Regions from separate parts of the Corynebacterium yudongzhengii genome, predicted to be linked through region 1. Evidence: predicted binding sites of a transcription regulator. Region 1 holds the regulator's gene; the other holds the start of a gene.
What was found. The regulator LexA, encoded in region 1, represses DNA repair genes until DNA is damaged. The targets are predictions, from matches to a motif close to CGAACANNTGTTCG.

Region 1 (7,534 bases):
TCGGCGTCTGTGGCGAAGCCGCCGCCGATCCGTGGCTGGCGTGCGTGCTCACGGGCCTGGGGGTCTCGTCGCTGTCGGCGGCGGCGAATGCGCTGCCGGCGGTCGGCGCCCAGCTGGCTGAGTTGGATCTCGACGACTGCCGCGCGATGGCCGAGGCCGCCCTGTCGGCGGCGGGGGCTACGGAGTCCCGCGAGCAGGCGCTGGCGGCTATCGGGCGATAACGACGTCGACCTCGCGGTCACGCAGGGCCGCGACGAAGGACTCTGGCGCCCGGTCGTCGGTGATCACGACGTCGATGTCGTTAGTATCGGCGAAGCTCACCAGAAAGTCGTTGCCGAGCTTCGTCGAGTCGCACAACACCACGACCTTGTGCGCGTTGGTGACCATGGCGGATTTCACGGCGGCCTCCTGGGAGTCCGCGGTGGACAGGCCATGATCCAGCGTGAGGGCGTTGGTGCCGATGAACGCGACGTCAGCGCGCATCAGCGCCAGGGTGCGCAGCGCGGTGGCCCCGACGACGGCCTGGGTGATGGCGCGCACGGTACCCCCGAGCAGTTGCACGTCAGGGGCGTTGTGGGAGGCCAGTTTGAGCGCGGCCGGCAGCGAGTTGGTCACGATTGACCAGCGGGCCCGCTGGGCGCGCTCGGCGATGAGCTCCGCGAACGCGTTGATAGTGGTGCCGGCGTCTAAGAACAGGGCGCCGTCTGCCTCGGGGAGGTACTCGGTGGCCGCGCGGGCGATGGCGAGCTTCGCCGCCTGCGCCGAGCGCGAGCGGGTATCGAGGGAGGACTCAGTGGTCTGGAAAGACTGACTGGCCACCGCTCCGCCGTGGACGCGGTGGACAACTCCCTCGCGGTCGAGCACGGCGAGGTCACGTCGGATGGTCTCCGCCGTGACGTCGAAACGATCGGCGAGGTCAGTGACGTTGACGCGACCTTCGACGGCGGTCAGCGAAGCGATCTGCCGGCGACGTTCCTCTGCGTACATGTCACCCTCTTTCGTTAGGATCTGTGGGACTAGACCCAGTGTGCACGAAATCGGGCAGTGGGGGTGTCCGATTACCCCCGATCAGCCAGGAAACGTGTGGCTTTAGAGGACGTTCTTAGAGCCGGCTTAGAGCCGGCGGAAGACCGACACCACCTTGCCGAGGATCTCGGCCTCGTCGCCCGGGATCGGATCGAACTCGTCATTGTGGGGCAGAAGCCACACGCCCGTGGAGTCGCGGTGGAGCTCCTTAACGGTGGCTTCGCCATCGAGCATCGCGGCGACGAACTCGCCTTCCTCCGCTACCGGCTGGGCGCGAACGACCACCCAGTCACCGTCCATGATGCCGGCGAGCTTCATCGAGTCCCCAATGACCTTGAGCATGTAGAGCTCGCCGTCACCGACGATCTCCTGCGGCATGGGGAAGTAGCTGTCCACTTCTTGCTCGGCCAGGATCGGCGAGCCGGCCGCGATACGGCCAACGACGGGGATGTAGCTCGGCGCGGAGGCCTGCTCACCGTTCGGGGCGGTCGCGGGCTTCGACGCCGGCGCCTCGCGTTCATCGCTTAGGTGCCGGATATCGACGGCGCGTGGCTTGTTGGGGTCGCGCCGCAAAAAGCCTTTCTTCTCGAGCTCGTTGAGCTGGTAGGCCACCGAGGAGGTGGAGGTGAGGCCGGCGGCGTCGCCGATCTCTCGGATGCTGGGGGCGTAGCCGCGCAGCACCACCGCGTCCTGGATGACCTCCAGGATGCGGCGCTGGCGGGGCGAAAGGGTGGACATGTCTGGTTTGCCGCGCTGGGGGCGGCTCTTCTTGGATGCAGCCATTTGGACTCCTCGTCGCTGGGATCGTTACCTACTGTCTATCACGAAACCGCCTTTATGTTCGAGACATTGTGGCCAAGTGTGGACAGATTTTCGAACGCCTGCTATCTTTCGAACGTGTAAACGATAATCGAACATACAATCGCATTGATGAATGTGGTGTCCGCTGGCTTCGATAGTCTGCCGGCGAACCACAACGAAAGGAAAGGCGAGAACCATGAACTCCCAGACCACGGCGTATCGTACCCGTACTGTGTGTCCCTCTCCGGCAGCCTCTGCCTCGGTGTGGGATGCGGACGTTACCGCGGCTGTCCCCAGCCGTGGACGACATGTTCGGACACTGAGTAGGAGACTGGCAAACCCGCAGGTTACCGCCCAGTCGCCTTCGCAGGTCGCAGAGCGGGATCGCTTCGAACAACGGCGCGAAATTGGTCGCGGAATGCTGCTCGGCACCGTTTGTGGATTTGTACTGGTGGTCGGCTCTGTTCTCGGTTTCCAGCAGGGGGAGGCGCCGGTGTCCCAGCAGACGGCCGAGACCTTGATTGCGGTCAGTGGGCACTAAACTCAGGTATCGCACCATGTGAGTGACCGATACCGAGGAGGCTGTTCGCCGTGTACTGCCCTTTCTGCCATAACGAACAGTCCCGGGTCATTGATTCCCGTGTGATCGATGCCGGCACCTCCACTCGCCGGCGCCGGGAATGTAGCAGCTGCCACGGCCGTTTCACCACGATAGAGAAGGCCGTGCTGCTCGTAGTGAAGCGTAATGGCATCACCGAACCCTTTAGCCGCGAAAAGCTGATTATGGGCGTGCGCCGCGCGTGCCAGGGCCGAGATGTGCCCGATGACGCGCTGAAGAAACTCGCCCAGGAGGTTGAGGAGACCGTGCGCGGCCAGGGAAGCTCCCAAGTCGACGCCAACGACATTGGCCTCGCTGTGCTGGAGCCCCTCCTCGAACTCGACGAAGTCGCCTACTTGCGCTTCGCCTCTGTGTACAAGTCTTTCGAAAGCGCGGAAGACTTCGAATCCGAGATCCGCTTGATGCGTCGCCGCAACCGAAGTCAGGTGTAAAGGTTGTGGCGGGTTATCCGTTGGGATTACGCACGTGCGTAATGGGGGATGACTGAAAGGCCGATTGGCCTGGGCCACCTGGGGCACATTTTTACCTTGGCCCCTGATTTTTACGCACGTGCGTAAAGGTGAGAGGAGTTTTCAGGGGTGGCTCTGCGGGTGGATCCGTGCGGGACGCTGGACTATGCCGTGGCATAGTTTGTCCGAGTTTTACGCACGTGCGTAGTTTTGTTTAGGGGCCCAGACGGGGGTGTTCGACGGTCTGTGGATCGCCGGCTCTTGGTTCTTAAACTCCGGGCGTTACGCACGTGCGTAATTGGTCGGGGCAAATTTGAGGAGCGGCGGCGAGCGGAGCTCCAGTCGTGCGGGCCCGCCTAAAACCGACGGAGTGAGGGTGTCAGGAAATTTGTGTGTGAGGCTCTGATCCAGAAGGAGTTTCACCGATAATGACAACGGTGACAACGAAGAAAAACCATGACCAGGACAAGGTCAACGAGATCAGCGAGAAGCTGATGGAAAATCCTGAGCTCGCCAAGCTGATTGGCGAGTTGTCGACGTCCACCGATAACGCCAGCGACCTGGTCAAAGCCCTGTTGCAGGCATCGATTAACGCTGGTTTTGCAGGCGGAAATGGATGCCCATTTGGGCTACGGTCATTCCGACCGGACGATGAAGGCCCAGGTTGAACCAACACAGGGTAGTAACCACCGCAACGGGTCGTAGACCAAGACCGTCAATTCTGGGCACGGCGCGTTGGAAGGGATCGTGCCCAGGGATCGTTCCGGCACGTTTACTGCCCAGATGGTGCCCAAGGGCTCACGCCGGCTGACAGAGCTCGATGACATGATCATCTCGCTGTACGCCGGTGGGATGACAGTGCGTGATATTCAGCACCATCTTGGCTCCACCCTGGGGGTGGATATGAGCCCGGATACGATCAGCACGATTACCGATGCAGTCTTAGACGAGGTGATGATCTGGCAGAACCGTCAACTCGACGAGTTCTACCCAGTAATCTTTTTTGATGCGCTACGCGTGAAGATCCGCGATGGCCACCGTGTAGTCAACAAGGCGTGCTACATGGCGGTGGGCATCGACATAGACGGTATCAAGCACATCCTGGGCTTGTGGATTGCTGATAATGAAGGTGCCGCCTTTTGGGCATCTGTGTGCGCAGATCTGGCCAACCGTGGCGTCCAGGATGTCTTCATCGTCTGCTGTGATGGTCTTAAAGGTCTACCGGAAGCTTGTGGAGGCAACCTGGCCACATTCGATGGTACAAACCTGCATCGTGCACCTGATCCGGGCGGCGAATAGGTGGGTGTCCTATCAGGACCGAAAACCCGTCTCCAGTGCGCTACGTGCGATCTAGACGGCCGTAAACGAAGATACCGCCCGTGCCAGCTTAGATGCGTTCGAAACCTCTGAGCTTGGCCAGAAGTACCCGCAGTCGGTGAATATCTGGCGTGATGCGTGGGAACGGTTCGTGGGGTTTCTGCAGTTCCCGCCAGCGGCGCGCAAGGTGATATACACCACGAATTCAATCGAGTCACTCAATGCTGAGCTGCGTAAAGCTACCCGAAACCGGGGCCAGTTCCCGAACGATACAGCAGCACTGAAGACGCTTTGGTTGATGATGTGCACCATCGAAGACTAACGCGTTGCCAAACGCGCGAAGCAAGCCAAGCGTGCCGTTGAGTGCAACGGGTATGTTCAAGGAGCGAAGGCCAATGGCTGGAAACAAGCCATCAACCAACTAGCTGTGGCATACCCAGACCGATTCGCGGACTACCTGTAAACCACCCCCCGCACACAAACTATCGGACGCTCTCACCGGAGTTAGACTCCGGGAGTCACATTTTCACCTCAGTCCACTAAGTTGCTGGATTCCGGGTCTAAGAAGTCGTTGGATTCCGAGTCCAATAAGTGTGTAGGCAAAACAGTTTCACCTCAGGCGTCTGATTTTTACGCACGTGCGTAATGGGGAATCGATGAATCCCGGCGAACTCATAGGTAGACGAGACACATTGTCACCTTGGTCCTCTGGTTTTTACGCACGTGCGTAATCGAGGCCGAGCTCCCTCGCTCTTCGTTCATAACAGGGCCAACGCAGCGACCTCGCGAGTGGAAACAGTCGCGGGCTCACTATGCCGCGGCATAGTGCGGACGGGGTTTACGCACGTGCGTAATCGGAAATCGATGGATCCCGGCGAACTCATAGGTATACGAGACACATTGTCGCCTTGGGCCTTTGCCTTTTACGCACGTGCGTAATCGAGGCGAGGATCCCACACGGGGAAAGTGTGGGGGCGAGGCTGTTGGCCCGCGGTTTGTCGACTCCGTTCGTAAACTCCGGGCATTACGCACGTGCGTAATGGGGAATCGATGGATCTCGGCGAACTCATAGGTGCACGGGACACATTGTCACCCCAGGCCTCAGATTTTTACGCACGTGCGTAATCGCGGCGCGCCGCCCAATGGAGCGGGCCTACCATGAAGCCGTCTTTAGCCGGCTAACCCGGAATTCACGGCAACCCAATTACCGCGAGAGCCGCGTACGTCATTTCAGCTTGTCCACGGCCTTCATAATTCTCCGCAGCGACACCGGTCGCGAGGTCCCCAGGCGCTGCGCGAAGAGACTGACCCGCAGCTCCTCAATCATCCAGGCGATCTCGCGGACCTCCGGCGACTTCTCCCGACCCGCCGGAAGCTGCCGAAGCCGGCCGCGCAGGTAGGCGTGTGCCTCGTCGATCTCCGCCTGTCGGTCCGCGTCCTTGTCCGGGTCCATGCCCATCTCCTCGAGGCGGATCGACATCGCCTGCAAATACCGCGGCAGATGCTGCAGATGACCGAGCCCATGCCGGGTGATCGCCTGCTCAGGAAGCAGAAAAGACAGCTGGCGCTCCATGTCGTCGATGGCAGGACCGGTCCATTTATCCAGTTCCTCGCGCACCTTCGAAAGCTGCACCAGCGCCGGCGCCAGAGTCACCACCGCCTGTCGCACTCGCCGCGGAGTATCGGCGGCGACCTTCTTGCGCAGCTCCTCGAATTCGCTGGGCTCGCGTACGGGGCCGCCGTTGTCCATCATCGCGTCGCGAATCGCCGCCACCCGCGCATCTCGGACGAGCCCTTCGGCCCCGCCGTGTGGGTAGTTGTCCACTGCCACGCGCTGAGTCAAGGGGAGACCCTTGATCATCTGCTTGGTGTTCACCGAGATATCGCGCATCAGTAGCGTCAGCGTTGCTGTGCGCATCGAGTTCTCCGCGGCCGCCTTCGTCGGCAAGACCTTCACCTCGACGCCTTCGTCGGTCACGCTCAGCGCGGGATAGGCCTGCACATCGTGGCCATCGACGGTGGTCGTGACCTCCTCGGGCACCTTCCCGAGGTTCTCCGCGGTCCAGTTCTTCACCGCCGGCGACTCGGATTTGCGCCCGACCCGGCTCACCGACGAGCGAATGTGGCCCGCCTGCCGTGCCTGCAGCGCCGAGAGATCCTTGTCCGAATCAATGATGCGGCCCTTCTTGTTGATCGCCGCATACGTCATCCGTAGATGCTCCGGCAGCGCGGACGGCCGGAAATCACTCGCGTTAATCCCGGAACCGCCGAGCTCTCGCAGGACATCGGCAAGCTGCTCGACGAGGGGAGACTCCCCGGGCACGAGCTTCTCGACGGCCCGCCGCGCGAACTCCGGCGCCGGCACCACCGAGCGGCGCGAGGCTTTGGGCAGCGTGCGGATCAGCTCCGTCGCGAGCTCCTCGCGCATGCCGGGGACCAACCAGTCGTAGCCGGTCTCGTCGATACCCGCGAGCAGCGGCACCGGGATGTGGACGGTGACGCCATCGCGCTCGTGGCCGGGCTCGAAGAGGTAGCTGAGCTCGAATTCCAGCGAGCCGTCGCGCCAGCGATCGGGGAAGGCTTCCTCGGTGATGGCGGAGGCGTCGTCGCCAAGCAAGGCCTCGGGGTCGAAATCGAGCAGGTCGGGGTTTTCTCGACGCGCCTTCTTCCACCAATGGTCGAAGTTCTTGCCGGTGGTTATGTTCTCCGGCAGGCGGGCGTCGTAGAAATCGAAGAGCGTGTCCTCGTCGACGACGATGCCGCGCCGGCGCGCCTTCTCCTCGACCTCGGCGGCGGTCTCGAGCTTCTCGACGTTACGCCGGTAGAAATCATGGTGCGTCGACCAGTCACCCTCGATGAGGGCGTGGCGGATGAACATATCCCGCGCGGCCACGGGGTCGACGCGGTGATAAGGCACCAGGCGGTCGGCGACGATGGTCACCCCGTAGAGCATGGTCTTCTGATGTGCCATGGCGGCGGTGCGTTTCGAGGACCACACCGGATCCGAGTAGTTGTGGCGCAGCAGGTCCCCACCTAAGTCCTCCACCCAGGCGGGATCGATCGCCGCCACCTGACGCGCCCACAGCCGCGAGGTCTCCACGAGCTCGGCGGCCATGAGAAACTCCGGCGGTTTCTTAGCCAGCGAGGAACCGGGAAAGACCATAAAGCGCGTGCCGCGAGCCCCCTGGAACTCCTTGGACTTGCCGTCGCGGGCGCCGATGTTCGATAGCAGCCCGGAAAGAAGCGAGCGGTGGATGGCATCCTCGTCGCGGTTGACGCGCTCGGTGTCCTTCTTCTCCCACCCGAGTCGACGGGTGACATC
Region 2 (7,534 bases), 550 kb from region 1:
TCTGGGCGCGGTTATCGTGGGCACCGCAGCGGTGTATCTCACCCGGTGGATCTCCCGGCTAACCACCGTGCGCCACGACGCCGCCATGGCCATCGTCTTATCCACCACGTTCGGCTTCGGCATGGTGCTTATGCAGCACATTTCCCAAAACCCTTATCCGGACAAAGGCGGCATCCAGGACTACCTGTTCGGCAACGCCGCCTCGATCACCCGCTCGGATCTGCACATCTCGCTGCTGATCTCCGCCGTGGTGCTCGCGGTGGTCGTGGTGGTGTTTAAGGAACTCATCCTGCACACCTTCGACCCCGATCAGTCGCGCCTTTTGGGCTTTCGGGCAGGTGTGCTCGATCTTCTGCTCACCGCGTCGATCGTGGTCGCCACCGTCATTGGCGTCAAAACCGTGGGGCTGGTCTTGATGGTCGCCTTCGTGATCACCCCTCCGGTCATCGCCCGCCAGTGGACCGGAAGGCCGTCATCGATGGCGCTGCTCTCCGGGGTAGTCGGGCTGGTGGCCTCGCTCGTGGGCTCCTATCTCTCCTTGGCCTACGGGCCTTTGCCCACCGGTCCGATCATCGTCATCGTTTTGGCCGTGCTCATGGTGGTCTCGCTAACACTTTCGCCGCGGGCGCGCCGGCAGCGGCGCGGTGTGAGAAAGGAGGCGGCATGTTCCTCCTCAGTGTCTGGGTAGTCGCCTTAGCCACCGCCCTGACCAGCGCGCTGTCCGGGATTTTCGTGGTGCTGCGCCAGCAGTCCATGCTTATCGACGGCCTCGGCCACGCCGTCTTCCCCGGCATCGTGCTCGGCTATTTCTTTACCCGCGATCTGCAATCGCCTCTTTTGCTCCTCGGCGCGACCATCGCGGGGCTGGTCGTGGTCGTGGGTACGGAGTGGCTGAAAAACACCGGGTTAGTGGCTGGCGACGCTCCCTTGGGGCTGGTGTTTCCCGCGCTTTTCGCCGTGGGCGTCATCATCGTCTCCAGCGAGTTCGCCTCGCTGCATCTGGATACCCACACCGTGTTGGTCGGGGATTTGAACCTGGTGGCCTTCGACCGGCTGGTGATCGGCGGCCTCGATCTCGGGCCGACGTATCTCTACATCATGCTGGCGGTGTTGCTGTTCAACGTCGTGGTGTTGGCGGCGTTGTGGCCTCAGCTGGTGATCTCCACCTTCGACCCGGACGGGGCGAGCGTGCTGGGGATTCGGCGGGGCCTGATCCACGGCGTGTACATGCTCATCGTGGCGCTGACGGTGACAGCGGCGTTCTATGCCGCCGGCGCCCTCTTGGTCATCGCGCTGGTGATCGCCCCAGCGGCGACGGCGCAGGTCTTCTGTACCCGGCTGGCGCCGCTGACGATCTGGACCCTGGTGATCGCCGCCGTGGCGGCTACGAGTGGGTTCTTCTTCGCGCTCGTGTTGAACGTGGCCACCTCCGCCACGATGGCGGTGATCTACGGGCTGATCTTCGCCGTGGTGCTCGTGGTGCACCACTGGCGCTCGGTGAGAGTCTCAGCGAAAGTCCCGCGCACCGCGTGAGAGCCACTGCCCGACGTCGATGTCTTCGAGGCGATCCGCCACGAGCGTGACCGCGCCCGAGGCGTTCTGGACTTGGCCGCGGATGATGAGCGCCTTCGCGGTGCGCGCCAACCTCTTTTGGCGCGCCCAGAGCCCGACGGAGATCATCGCGTTGATCAGCCCGGTCTCATCTTCCAGCCCCAAAAACGTCAGCCCGGAGGCGGTCTGGGGGCGCTGGCGGTGGGTGATTACCCCGGCGACGCGTACCCGCGTGCCGTCTTCCACGGTGCTAAGCTCCGCGGCCGTGCACACCCCGGCGGCGGCAAGTTGGGAGCGCAGCATTGCCATGGGCTGGCGGTCATGGCTCACCCCGGTCGAGGCGATGTCGGCGACCATCATCTCGAAGGAGTTCATGCCCGGCAGCGCCGGGGCGGAGATCGCCGACATCCCCGGCAGCATGCCGTGTTTCTCGGTGGCGGCCACCCCGGCCTGCCACTGCGCCTGCCGGCGGGTGAGCCCAAAGATATCGAGCGCCCCGGCGCGCGCGAGCGCCTCGGCCTGCGCGACGCTAAGCTCCGCTCGCCGGGCCACATCCGCCACGGAGTCATAGGGGGCGTGCGCCTCGATCCTTTCGGCCGCCTTCTGCCCGAGTCCTTTGATGAGGTTGAGCCCGATGCGGATCGCGCCGTCGACGACCCGGGCTTGCGCACCGGAGTGGTTGACGCAAACCGGCAGGATGGTGATGCCGTGGCGGCGGGCGTCCTGGATGAGCGACTGCGGGGAATAAAAACCCATCGGCTGGGCCCGCAGAAGCCCGACGCAGAACTGCGCCGGGTAGTGGCATTTGAACCAGGCGGAAAAATACACCAGCGAGGCGAAAGACTGCGCATGCGATTCGGGGAAACCGTAGGCGGCGAAGGCGACGATCTTGTTCCAGAGGACCTCGGCGACCTCGCCGGTAATGTTGTTGGTCTCTTTCAGCCCCTCAGTGAAACGGGCATGCAGTGCCTCCATCTTCTCGACGGAGCGCTTCGAGCCCATCGCCCGGCGCAACGAATCGGCCTCCGCGCCGCTGAAGCCGGCGGCATCGACCGCGATCTGCATGAGCTGTTCCTGAAACAGCGGGATCCCCAGGGTTTTCGCCAACGCTTTCTTTAACACCGGGTGATCGTAGGTGACAGGTTCCTCGCCGTTGCGGCGGCGGATATACGGGTGCACGGAACCGCCCTGGATCGGGCCGGGTCTGATGAGGGCGACTTCGACGACGAGGTCGAAGAACTCCCGCGGCCGCAGCCTAGGCAGGGTGGCCAGCTGGGCGCGGGATTCCACCTGGAAGACGCCGACGGCGTCGGCGCGGCTGAGCATGTCGTAGACCTTGTCATCGGCGAGGTCGAGCTCCCAGAGGTTGACCTGCACACCGGCCTCCGCCACTAGGTCAATCATGTGGTGAAGCGCCTCGAGCATGCCGAGGCCCAGCAGGTCGAACTTCACCAGCCCGGCCGACGCCGCGTCGTCCTTGTCCCATTGGATGACGGAACGGCCCTCCATCCGGGCCCATTCGGTGGGCACGACATCGGCGATAGGCCGATCACAGATGACCATGCCCCCGGAGTGGATCCCGAGATGACGCGGGTGGCGTTCGAACTGGGCGGCGAGCTCGGCGACGTCCTGGGGCGGGGCGCTCAACCCTTTCGACCAGGCGTCTTCCACCCCGCGCGGATAGCCCAGCGCCCGGGTGGCATCGCGCAGTGCCCCTTTGCGACGGTAGGTAATCACGTTCGCGACCTGGGCGGCACGCTCGCGCCCGTGGGTGGCGTAGACGTACTGGATGACTTCCTCGCGCCGGCCGGATTCAATGTCGATATCAATATCCGGCGGCCCGTCACGCTCCGGGGAGAGGAAACGCTCGAACAGCAGGCCGGCGCCGATAGGTTCGGCGTTGGTGATCCCCAGCGAGAAGCACACCGCGGAGTTCGCCGCCGATCCCCGGCCCTGGCATAGGATGTTCGCGCGAGCGCAGAAATCGACCAGATCGCAGACGATGAGGAAATAGCCGGGGAAGTTGAGCTGCTCGATCACGCTCAGCTCGTGTTCGATCTGGCTGCGGGCTTTATCGCGGACTGCCTCTGGGTGATGGGCGTAGCGATGCTGCGCCCGCCGCCACGTCTCAGCGCGCAAGTAGCTCATCTCCGTGTGCCCTTCCGGAACCGGGAAATCGGGCAGGCGGGGCGCGACGAGGTCGAGGGTGAAGGCGCATTCCTCGGCGAGCGTTAGGGTGTCGTCGATAAGCTTCTCTCGCCCCGGCAGCATCCGCGCGAGCTGGTCGCCGCTGCGGAGCCAGGGTGCGCCCATGGGGTGGGAGAAGCCGTAGTGATCGGCGAGGCTGCGGCGCTGGGACAGCGCGCGTTTGGCGCCGGCCAGCCGGGCGTGGTGGCGGGTGGCGGCGGCCGGGCGGGCCGAGGCGATGGCCCGGAGGTTGTTGTAGTGATCGAGGAGCACGTGATCATCGGCATCACTCGGCTGCATGGTCACCGGGTATTCACGAACCACCTGGTCCACTCCGAAACAGGTGGTCAGGCGGGGAATATCGGCCACCCAGGAGGGGTCAGCGAGCACCACGCAATGGTTTTTGAGTCGCTCGGCCACCTGTTCTAATTCCGGATACGAGACACTACCTTTCTGCCCGCCGGCCATCGCGGCCTCGGCGATGAGGCGAGAAAGCCGCCGGTAGCCTTCCGGGCCGCGGGCGAGCACCGTCAACACCCTGTGATCGAGGCTTAACTCCGCGCCGAACACGGTGGGCATGCTAATTTCCGCAGCCGCCTCCGCGAACTGCACCGCCCCGTAAAAGCCATCCCGATCCACCAAGCCGAGCGCCCGAATCCCCAGCTCATGAGCGCGGTAGACAAGTTCCCGCGGGGAGCTGGCGCCGCCGAGAAAACTGTAGTTGGACACGGCGTGCAGCTCCGCGAAGGGCCGCGAGACACCCGCCGGGCCGTGGGTACGCTCAGGTGTACTGGCAGGTATAGGTGTAGGCCCTGACCGCCCGGCGAGGATGCACTCAAAGCGGGACCAGTTCAGTGGTACTCCCCCGTTAAATCTCACGCCCCACACCATAATCGAACGCTTTTTCGCACGCAAGGGTTGCGCCAACTAGACTAAGCGGTACAACGGGTGCTAGTTTCTGGCAGGAGATTCAGCGCTCCCTTCCCGCGTGCCTCACCGCTTCGGCAGGTGGCGTGTTATAACCACCGACTCCAGAAAGGTGACTCATTCATGAAGTTTCAGAAGATCATCGGCGGCCTGGCTGCCGTTTCCCTGAGCGCCACCACCCTCGTCGCCTGCGGTGCCGACGGCGGCGGAGAGCCCGGCGAAGGCGGCCCGATCCGCATCGGCAGCACCGATACCAACATGCGCGAGTGGGATGTCTTCGCGGATCTTGCCGAGGAAGAGGGCATCGACATCGAGATCGTCGACTTCTCCGACTACAACACCCCGAACGACGCCCTGGCGCAGGACCAGATCGACGTCAACAAGTTCCAGCACCTGCAGTTCCTCTCCGAGTACAACGTCGGCTCGAACGCCGATCTGACCCCGATCTCCGCCACCGAGATCTACCCGCTGGCACTGTTCTGGCAGGGCCATGACTCGCTCGACGGCATCGAGGGCGAAGAGATCGCCATCCCGAACGACTCCACCAACCAGGGCCGCGCCATCAACGTCCTCGTCCAGGCCGGCCTGGTCACCCTGCGCGAAGACGGCCTCATCAACCCGACCCCGGCGGATATCGACGAAGAGGCCTCCGACGTCACCGTCACCCCGGTCGACGCCGCCCAGACCGCCGCCGTCTACCAGGAGGGCAACCCGGCCGTCATCAACAACTCCTTCCTCGAGCGCGCCGGCATCGACCCTAAGGAGGCCATCTTCCAGGATGACCCGTCCAACGAGGAGGCCGAGCCCTACATCAACGTCTGGGTGACCACACCGGATAACGCGGACAACGAGGAGATCCACCGCCTGGCTGAGCTGTGGAAGGACCCGGCCGTCGAGGAGGCCGTGCTCGAGTCCTCCGGCGGCACCGCCGTGCCCGTCGACCGCTCCCAGGAGGAGCTCCAGGAGATCCTCGACCGACTCGAGTCTGAGGCTCAGTAGTGGCCGGCACGCGCATCGAGTTCCGCGGAGTCACGAAGGACTTCGGCGACGTCCGCGCCGTCGACAACGTCACCTTAACCGTCGAGCCCGGCGAAATCTTGGGCGTCATCGGCTACTCGGGCGCTGGCAAGTCCACCCTGGTGCGGCTTATCAACGGCCTGGATTCCGCCACCGGCGGCGAGTTGCTTCTCGACGGCACCGACGTCGTCGGCAAGTCAGAAAAGCAGCTGCGCGCCATCCGCCGGGAGATCGGCATGATCTTCCAGCAGTTCAACCTCTTCGACTCGCGCTCCGCGGCCGGCAACATCGAATACCCGCTGCAGATTTCCGGAGTGAAGAACCGCAAAGAGCGCGTCGAGGAGCTCTTAAAGTTCGTCGGTCTCGCCGAGCGCGGCAAGAGCTACCCCGAGCAGCTCTCCGGTGGCCAGAAGCAGCGCGTGGGCATCGCCCGCGCCTTGGCCCGCGAGCCGCGGCTTTTGCTTGCCGACGAAGCCACCTCCGCCCTCGACCCAGAAACCACCCAAGAGGTGCTAGCGCTTTTGCGCAAGGTCAATGAGGAGCTCGGCATCACGATCGTCGTGATCACCCACGAGATGGAGGTGGTGCGCTCCATCGCCGACAAGGTCGCCGTCATGGAAAACGGCCGCGTCGTCGAATACGGCACCGTCTACGAGGTCTTCTCCCACCCGCAGACCGCGGTGGCGCAACGCTTCGTCGCCACGAGCCTGCGCAACACCCCCGATGCGGTAGAGACCCAGGAGCTGCTCGCCAAGCCGGGGCGCTTCTTCACCGTCAACCTCACCGAGGAATCCGGCTTCTTCGACGCCATCGCCCCCTTGCGTGACGCCGGAGTGAGCATCAACGTCGTCCACGGTGGCATCACCACCCTGCAGGAACAGTCCTTCGGCAAAGTCACCGTCCAGCTCAACGGCGACGACGCCGCCATCGACCGCTTCCACAAGGACATGGCCACCCGCACCGAGATTGAGGAGCTCTCCCGATGACCGACGCAATGATCCTGGCAGCTGACTGGGGCCGGCTCGGCCCGTCGTTCCTGGAGGCGATCGTCGACACCCTCGTCATGGTCACCGTGACCCTGGCGCTCTCCGGCGTGTTCGGACTCATCGTCGGCGTGCTGCTCTACACCACCCGGGACTCCGGCATCCTGCGCAACCGCCCCATCTACTGGATCCTCAACGTGCTGGTGAACTTCATCCGGCCGATCCCGTTCATCATCCTCATCGCGATGGTGGCGCCGATTACGATCCTGGTGGTCGGCACGACGATCGGGCGCAGCGCGGCGATCTTCGTCATGGTCATCGCCGCGACCTTCGCGGTGGCCCGCATCGTCGAGCAGAACCTCGTGGCCATCGACCCCGGCAAGATCGAAGCCGCCCGCTCCATGGGGGCTACCCCGTGGCAGATCATCCGCACGGTGATCATCCCGGAGGCCCTGGGCCCGCTGATTCTGGGCTACACCTTCCTGTTCATCGCCATCGTCGACATGTCCGCCATGGCCGGCTACATCGGCGCCGGCGGCCTCGGCGACTTCGCGATCGTCTACGGCTACCGCGCCTTCGACCTCGAGGCGACCTACGCCGCGGTGCTGGTGATCGTCGTGATCGTCCAGATCGCGCAGTTCATCGGCAACTGGCTCTCCAAGAAGGTCATGCGGCGGTAGGCGCTGCTCTGCGCTTGGGGCCTGGGGCTGCTGGGGCTGCTGGGGCTGGACGTTTGCGTGCCCCATGTTGCGATAGCGCTGGTCGAAAACAGTCACCCCTAAAGGAGTGCTGGTTTCGACCGCGTGGGACTCGTTTAGGGGTCCCTCCTTTCGACCAGCGTGAGCGCGGCATGGCAGGACTGCGCCTAG

Region 2: C3B44_RS02310 (error-prone DNA polymerase) is a predicted target of LexA. The motif match lies at 4,633-4,646, and genes of this name have one in related genera.

What each region holds. Positions count from the first base shown of each region.
Region 1 is NZ_CP026947.1:1,028,398-1,035,931, forward strand. Features, by position in the region: gene ptsP (phosphoenolpyruvate--protein phosphotransferase) at 1-221, shown strand, start outside; gene C3B44_RS04740 (DeoR/GlpR family DNA-binding transcription regulator) at 208-987, opposite strand; gene lexA (transcriptional repressor LexA) at 1,114-1,809, opposite strand; gene nrdR (transcriptional regulator NrdR) at 2,419-2,877, shown strand; partial or broken gene C3B44_RS04755 (IS256 family transposase) at 3,324-4,675, shown strand; gene hrpA (ATP-dependent RNA helicase HrpA) at 5,438-7,534, opposite strand, start outside.
Region 2 is NZ_CP026947.1:482,626-490,159, reverse strand. Features, by position in the region: gene C3B44_RS02320 (metal ABC transporter permease) at 1-688, shown strand, start outside; gene C3B44_RS02315 (metal ABC transporter permease) at 664-1,533, shown strand; gene C3B44_RS02310 (error-prone DNA polymerase) at 1,507-4,629, opposite strand; gene C3B44_RS02305 (MetQ/NlpA family ABC transporter substrate-binding protein) at 4,789-5,664, shown strand; gene C3B44_RS02300 (methionine ABC transporter ATP-binding protein) at 5,664-6,668, shown strand; gene C3B44_RS02295 (methionine ABC transporter permease) at 6,665-7,345, shown strand.